2 regions of the Pseudobacillus sp. FSL P4-0506 genome follow, and region 2 is predicted to be linked to the other one. Evidence: riboswitches for the same ligand, from Rfam matches in the RefSeq annotation. Region 2 holds a riboswitch; the other holds the start of a gene.
The links. Region 2 has a riboswitch for cobalamin ahead of MKZ02_RS21750 (ABC transporter substrate-binding protein). Riboswitches for the same ligand answer to the same signal wherever they lie in the genome.
Positions count from the first base shown of each region.

Region 1: another riboswitch for cobalamin. It lies ahead of MKZ02_RS12905 ((2Fe-2S) ferredoxin domain-containing protein); the one in region 2 lies ahead of MKZ02_RS21750 (ABC transporter substrate-binding protein).

Region 1 covers NZ_JBBOOI010000001.1:2,554,348-2,557,758, reverse strand. The annotation lists gene cobJ (precorrin-3B C(17)-methyltransferase) at 1-1,518, opposite strand, end outside; gene MKZ02_RS12905 ((2Fe-2S) ferredoxin domain-containing protein) at 1,538-1,921, opposite strand; cobalamin riboswitch at 2,077-2,266, opposite strand; gene MKZ02_RS12900 (GHMP family kinase ATP-binding protein) at 2,376-3,245, opposite strand; gene MKZ02_RS12895 (MerR family transcriptional regulator) at 3,258-3,411, opposite strand, start outside.
Region 2 covers NZ_JBBOOI010000001.1:4,321,462-4,324,872, reverse strand. The annotation lists gene bioA (adenosylmethionine--8-amino-7-oxononanoate transaminase) at 11-1,330, shown strand; gene MKZ02_RS21755 (hypothetical protein) at 1,444-1,617, opposite strand; cobalamin riboswitch at 1,804-1,945, shown strand; gene MKZ02_RS21750 (ABC transporter substrate-binding protein) at 2,081-3,055, shown strand; gene MKZ02_RS21745 (FecCD family ABC transporter permease) at 3,018-3,411, shown strand, end outside.

The DNA of each region.
Region 1 (3,411 bases), 1.8 Mb from region 2:
TCTTTTTACACGCTTAAAATATTTAAAGAATCGCTCATTTGGATGGCCTTTTTCTTTGTATTCAGCAATAATCTCCTCCAGCAGCGGAACGAGCGCCTCTGGTTCGACTCCTTCAGCAACAGGCTGGCCAGCATGAGCCGTACGTCCAACTGTCTTTGCCCCTAGAAACAAATCAAATTTGCCTTTGCGAAATACAATGCCGATATCCTCTTTCACCGCTCCATAGCAGGCCATTCCGCAGCCATTCAATCCAATTTTTAGTTCTTTCGGCATTTCTAAGCCGTCAAATTTCTCATGAAGCAGTTCAGCGTACGGAATTGCATCTTTCTTTTCTCCGTCACAGAAGTCACAGGCTTTCACCGTTGCAACATCCCCAATAGGTGAAAGCAAAAATCCGGCATCTTTTAAGGAAGCTGTTACTTGATGAGGATCTTCTGTCGGCACCCGTAAAATTACTTGGTGATGAGGCGTATATTCGATAGCCCCTTTTTCTCCGGCTGCTTTTGAAAGAACGAGCATTTGCTCAGCCGAGAACACCTTATTCGCCACTCCCGGGCTGACAGCTACTTCAAAAATGGATTCTACTTTTCTCTTGAACAGCGGCTGACTTGTCTCTTGTTTGTCTTTTCCATCTAAAAGGCGGAGCGCTTTCATTCCAAGCTTGTACAGGTCTGTTTTCTCCTCTTGCCCTCCATGAAGAGCCCACGGCTCATTTTTCGGCTTCAACCGTTCGTGCGGCTTTAGCGGCTGCTTTTCTGATGTTAATGTATATTTGCGCTGATAGCCCCTCGGTGTAATCATTTTGTTGTCGTAAAGGAATGTGGTTGAATTGCCAATGATTACGGTCGTCAGCATGCCGATATCATGATCCAGCATATTCTTCAAGTCTGTGATCACCACTTGTTCTCTTTCCCGGTAAGCGCTCTTGACGAGGCCGACTGGCGTATCCGGTGAACGGTGCTTTAATAAAATGCGCTGCGCTTCCGCAATTTGTCTCGTTCTTCTTCCGCTCTTTGGATTGTATAAAGCGATGACAAAATCAGCTGCCCCTGCTGCTTCTATCCGCTTGGCAATCAAATCCCACGGCGTTAGATGGTCACTTAAGCTGATTGTGCAAGCATCGTGCATAACCGGTGCCCCAAGAAGAGAAGCACAGGAATTGATCGCCGAAATTCCCGGTACAATCTCTACTCCCACGCCGTCCGCTTCTTTCCAACCTTGTTCAACGAGTACTTCATAGACAAGACCTGCCATGCCATAGACACCGGCATCTCCGCTTGAAATGACCGCCACCGTTTTTCCTTCTTCCGCTAATTTAACAGCGGCCTGTGCACGGCTCACTTCCTCTGACATCCCGGTGCTGATGATTTCTTTTCCCTCAATAAAGTCTGCGATCAAATCGACGTATGTTTTATAACCGATAATACAGTCGCTTTCCTTTAGCGCTTCCTTGGCCCGTTCTGTAATGTGCTCTGCGCTGCCCGGTCCAAATCCGACAACCAATAATTTTCCCTTCACTCTATTCGCCCTCCTCTGCTTACTTGGCTGTTTGCTTTTCTTTATCTTTGGCCACACCGGTTACACGGTCATTTTGAAGAATCATGCCTTTTTCGTAATAAGTGTACGTGACAGCTTCTTCAACCGGCTGGCCTTCTTGGAGATGGGAAGCCACAATTTTCTCTGCGAGCTGTTCATCCACCTCGTGGTACCATGTGCCTTCCGGGTAAACGATGACGACACAAGCATCTTTACAGCGGCCGTTACATCTTGTTCTTGTCGTATGCACCCGAACATCAAGCTCCCGTTTTTTTATTTCTTCTCTGACTGTCTGCGTGACCTCTTCTCCGCCTTTTCGCATACAGCTCGAACCATTGCAAATGAATACATGATGGTTCATTTCTGTTAAATCCCATGTCGCCACATTCCCCACTCCTTTTTGGAAAATAAAAAAGTCCTTAACTTCAGAAGAAGTTAAGGACTAAGAGCTACGTATATAAGCTACTCAAGGAACGAGTAATCATGCCGAATGCACCGACACCGTTCCATACAGTCATCCTGTTCTTCCCTCCGAAGAATGATGGTTCGAAGAAGAAAGCAGGTCTCCTGGCTTACGGGTCCACTTACTCTTGTCCCTTCCCGGCATTACGCCAGTGGCTGTTGACAATTTCATCACCGTTTACAGTAGCGGGGGCTGCATCGGACTTTCACCGATTTCCCTATTATCCCAGAAATGACTCTCCCGGGCACTCTCTTCTTATTATTCAATTTTTATGTATGTCATCCTGATTTTTCTAAATTTCAAACTCTTTTATTAGATTAGCAGGTTCTTCATTCATTTGACAAGGGAAATTTTACATAACGTTTCTTTTGTTGAACTATGAAGAAGAAGATAAAGCAGGTACAGGCACGGAAATGAAAGGCTTCCAGCCTGTTTTCTGCTTAATGATCTGCTTGACGGCAGACATTTTTTCTAAAAAAGAAGGATCATATCTATGACACAGCAAGCCTATCACGGTCCCGCTGTGACCTACAATGACTCCCAATTCAAATCTTTTAGCCAGCTCAGCGAACAACGAGAAAAAAGGCTTAGGCAGCAGCTCCTCATTTAACTTCGCGCTTTTCGTGACGGCAGACAAAATGGCAGGTACACTGCCGGACAAGAGACTGTCGTGCATTTCATCAAATAATTGAGCCATTTGCAGCTTTGCAGCAGCAGAATATTCACCTTTCATCCTATAGTACTGTTGTGTATTCAATCGTCCCCCACTGTCATAACCGATAAGAAACAACTCAGGGAAATTTGGATAAGAATAGAGCAGTTCGCCTGTTTTCTGGTTCACGGCATTGATGCCCTGATACATAACTCCATCTGTCGGTTCAACAGCAGCAGCGATTTCTGCAATAGCTGAGTCCGTAAAGTCTATCCCCACACTCATAGCGACAGCGCGCACGGCAGCAGTTATATCCGCAGAGCTGCTTGCCATCCCTTTGCTGACAGGAATTTGTGACGAAAAGTATAATGTTCCTCCTACACTCATCCCAGCTCTCTTCAATGCAAGCTCTGCAGCGTAGATCGCTTTTCTCTTATAAGGATGGTCACTGCGTACACCAGGAGAGTGAGTGGGAACAAACCATACTTTGCTTGTTAAGGGAACAGGCAGCGTAAATAGGAATGGCTGACCATTCTTTTCTCCCTGGGCAAGCTCGCCAAATGTACCGGTGGATCTTCCAACTCCTTTTTTCACTATATAACCACCTCATTCACGTGCTTGTTCAAATAAGTAAATAGCGTCCTCCAAAAAACAGATCACCTCTTTTTTAATAGGATATAAATTTAGAAGCTCTGATTTATCTGCTGATTTCCGTACACGCCAAAACTTTTCTTCCAGCTCCCGATTTCCGGCAAACATT
Region 2 (3,411 bases):
TCAAAAGCATATGTGGCTTCCTTTTACACAAATGAAGGATTACGAAGAAGCTCCCCTTATTATAGAGAGCGGCGAAGGTATCCGGCTAAGAGACATCCACGGCAATGAATATTTCGATGGCTATTCTTCCTTATGGCTAAATGTACACGGTCACCGACGTCCAGAAATTGATGAGGCGGTGAAAGAGCAGCTTGGACGAATTGCCCATTCAACCTTACTTGGGGCGGCAAATGTGCCATCCATTCAGTTGGCTGAGAAACTTATCCAGATTTCTCCGGAAAACTTAACACGCGTATTTTATTCGGACAGCGGAGCAGAGTCAGTGGAAATAGCCATAAAGATGGCGTACCAATATTGGCAAAATAAAGGCAGGACTGAAAAAACAAAGTTTGTCACATTGACAAACGGTTATCACGGCGATACAGTCGGTGCGATCAGCGTGGGCTCAATCGACATTTATCACCGCGTGTACAGCGCATTAATGTTCCATTCATTCGCCCTCCCCTTCCCGTCAGCAAAATGGCATCCTTCCGGCAATGAACAAACGGCTAAAGAAGATTCACTCTCAGAAATACATGACTTATTTGAAAAGAATCATGAACAGATCTCCGGACTAATTGTTGAGTCGATGGTACAGGGGGCGGGTGGTATGCACATCATGCCAGTCGGGTACTTAAAGGAGCTTGAACAGCTTTGTCGAAAGTTTAATGTGCTTTTTATTGTGGATGAGGTGGCGACTGGATTTGGGCGCACGGGAAAAATGTTCGCTGTGGAACATGAAGGTGTTTTGCCAGATATCATGACAATGGCAAAAGGAATTACCGGTGGATATTTACCGATTGCAGCTACATTAACAACAGAAGAAGTATACCAGGCATTTTACGGGGAATATACCGAAATGAAAACTTTTTTCCATGGACATTCTTATACGGGCAACCAGCTCGGCTGTGCAGCAGCTTTGGCCAATCTTGATATTTTCGAAAAAGAAGGGCTTGTTGAGCAAGCTGCTAAAAAAGCAGAATATGTTGAGAGGTTGATGGCTGAAATAAATGAACTGCCACACGTCGGTGAGATTCGACAGCTTGGTTTAATGTGCGGAATTGAACTAGTGAAAGATAAAAAGACCAAAGAACCTTTTCCGTTTGAAGAGAGAATGGCTTATCGGGCAACATTGCGAATGCGTGAATTGGGGATGCTGACGAGACCGCTTGGTGACACGATCGTTTTTATGCCGCCGCTAGCTTCCAGCTACGAGGAGCTGACTAAAATGCTTCAAATTATAAAGCAAGCCATTGTGGAAACGCTGAATGTGAAGGTTCATACTAAATAATAAAAAACATCCTCCCGTTCATCGGGATGGATGTTTTTTATATAGTTCTGCTGGCAAACGATCTTGTTTTTAAACAGATGTTTGCTCGTATGTCATGTTGTCATTTTATTTGGCTATAAGTTACGGTCATGTGTTGAGTCGCGATCGTTTAAGTACGCGTCGTCTTCAGGAAGAGCGTCTATCCGGCTTGTATCAGAGGAGTCAAATGCCTGGCGAAGAAAGTAAACTAAAATAAGCGCAATGCAAAGCAGTAGGACAACTAACCCGATTAAAGTTGCAAGATTCATTTTAGCCGCTCCTTTCTTTTTATTTATCCTATTCCACTTTTGTCCTGTCTAAAACATAAAGGTCTTATATGATAAGAAAATTTATTTTCTGCAGAGAATAGAAACGAATTTTTAGAAAAGCTGCGAACCGTTTTAAAAATTTATGAAAGTAAAGTTTTTTTTGTGTATAATGAGGCTAAGCGGAAAACTACATATATTTAATCAGGTAAAGCTGAACAAAAAGCTTTTTAAAAGGGCAAGCTGGTGGAAATCCAGCGCGGTCCCGCCACTGTAAGTGAAATTTATTTATTTCACAAGCCAGAAAACCTGCCTGGTTTAGAGCACCAATAACCTACGCGGATAGGGTGGTGTAAAAGCGGCTTCCTGGTTCAATGTACCTGTTTGGCCCTTTTTCACTGCATCTCTCCATCGCGTAGAGGTGTTTTTTTGTGGATATTTTTAAGAAGCAAAGGGAGAGAAAGTCATGAACAAATTATCTCAGTACACATTATCCTTCGTACTGGCTGCTGGCCTGCTTGCCGGCTGCGGAACGGATAAAGCAGAAACTGGAAAAGAAGAAAAAGCAGATCAGCCAAAAGAGAGTCAACAAGCAGCCTTTCCGGTAACGATAAAGGATGCGGAAGGAAAAGATGTCGTTATTGAAGAAAAACCGAAACGAATTGTTTCTCTTATTCCGAGCAATACCGAAATTGCTTATAAACTCGATTTAGGTGATGAAATTGTCGGGGTATCAGACAACGACAATTACCCGAAAGAGGTGAACGCCAAAGAAAAAGTTGGCGGCATGGAGTATAACATTGAAAAAATCATTGGGCTTGATACGGATCTCGTATTGGCACATGGTTCCAGTGCCCACAACTCAAAAGAGGGATTGAAGCAACTGGAAGAAGCGGGAATCGATGTACTTGTCGTTAATGATGCCCAAAATTTTGATCAAGTATACGACTCAATTGAAATGATCGGCAAGGCGACAGGAACAACTGAAAAAGCAGAAGACGTAGTAGAAGAAATGAAAGACGGTCTATCAAAAATCGAGGAAAAAGCGAAAACTATTAAAAAAGAAGAAGAAAAAAGTGTATTTATTGAAGTATCACCGGCTCCAGACATTTTCACACCAGGAAAAAATACATTTATGCAGGAAATGCTTGATCTGATTCATGCGAAAAATGCCGCTGCCGATCAGAAGGGCTGGGTGCAAATGACAGAGGAAGCGATTATCAAGAAGAATCCTGACGTAATCATTACTACGCATGGCTACTACACAAAAAAACCGATTGAAGAGGTACTCAGCCGCAAAGGATGGGAAAACATGACTGCCGTTAAAAACAAGGATGTCCATGATGTGAATGCTGACCTCGTCAACCGAACAGGCCCGCGTCTTGTTGAAGGAGTAGAAGAACTTGCCGAAGCGATCTATCCAGATGTTTTTAAGAAATAAAAGCTCGGCTTACTTGTTAGTTTTGGCTTTTTTTATTACGGCTGTATTTGCAGGTATCTCGATCGGAACGATCCAAGTTCCGTTTCGGGATATCGCTTTCTTATTATCCCATCATTTTTTTGGAACGCCGCTTGAGGGAGTCGATTCCTCTTTTGATAACATCGTGTGGAAGATCAGATTTCCGAGAGTATTGTTGGCCGGTCTTATAGGAGCCTCTCTAGCGGTAGCGGGTGCTGCTTTTCAAGGGCTGCTGCGTAATCCTCTGGCAGACCCTTATACACTCGGTGTATCTTCGGGTGCTTCCGCAGGCGCTGTTATGGTGCTGTTTTTTAATATGCAGCTCCCTTGGCTTTCCG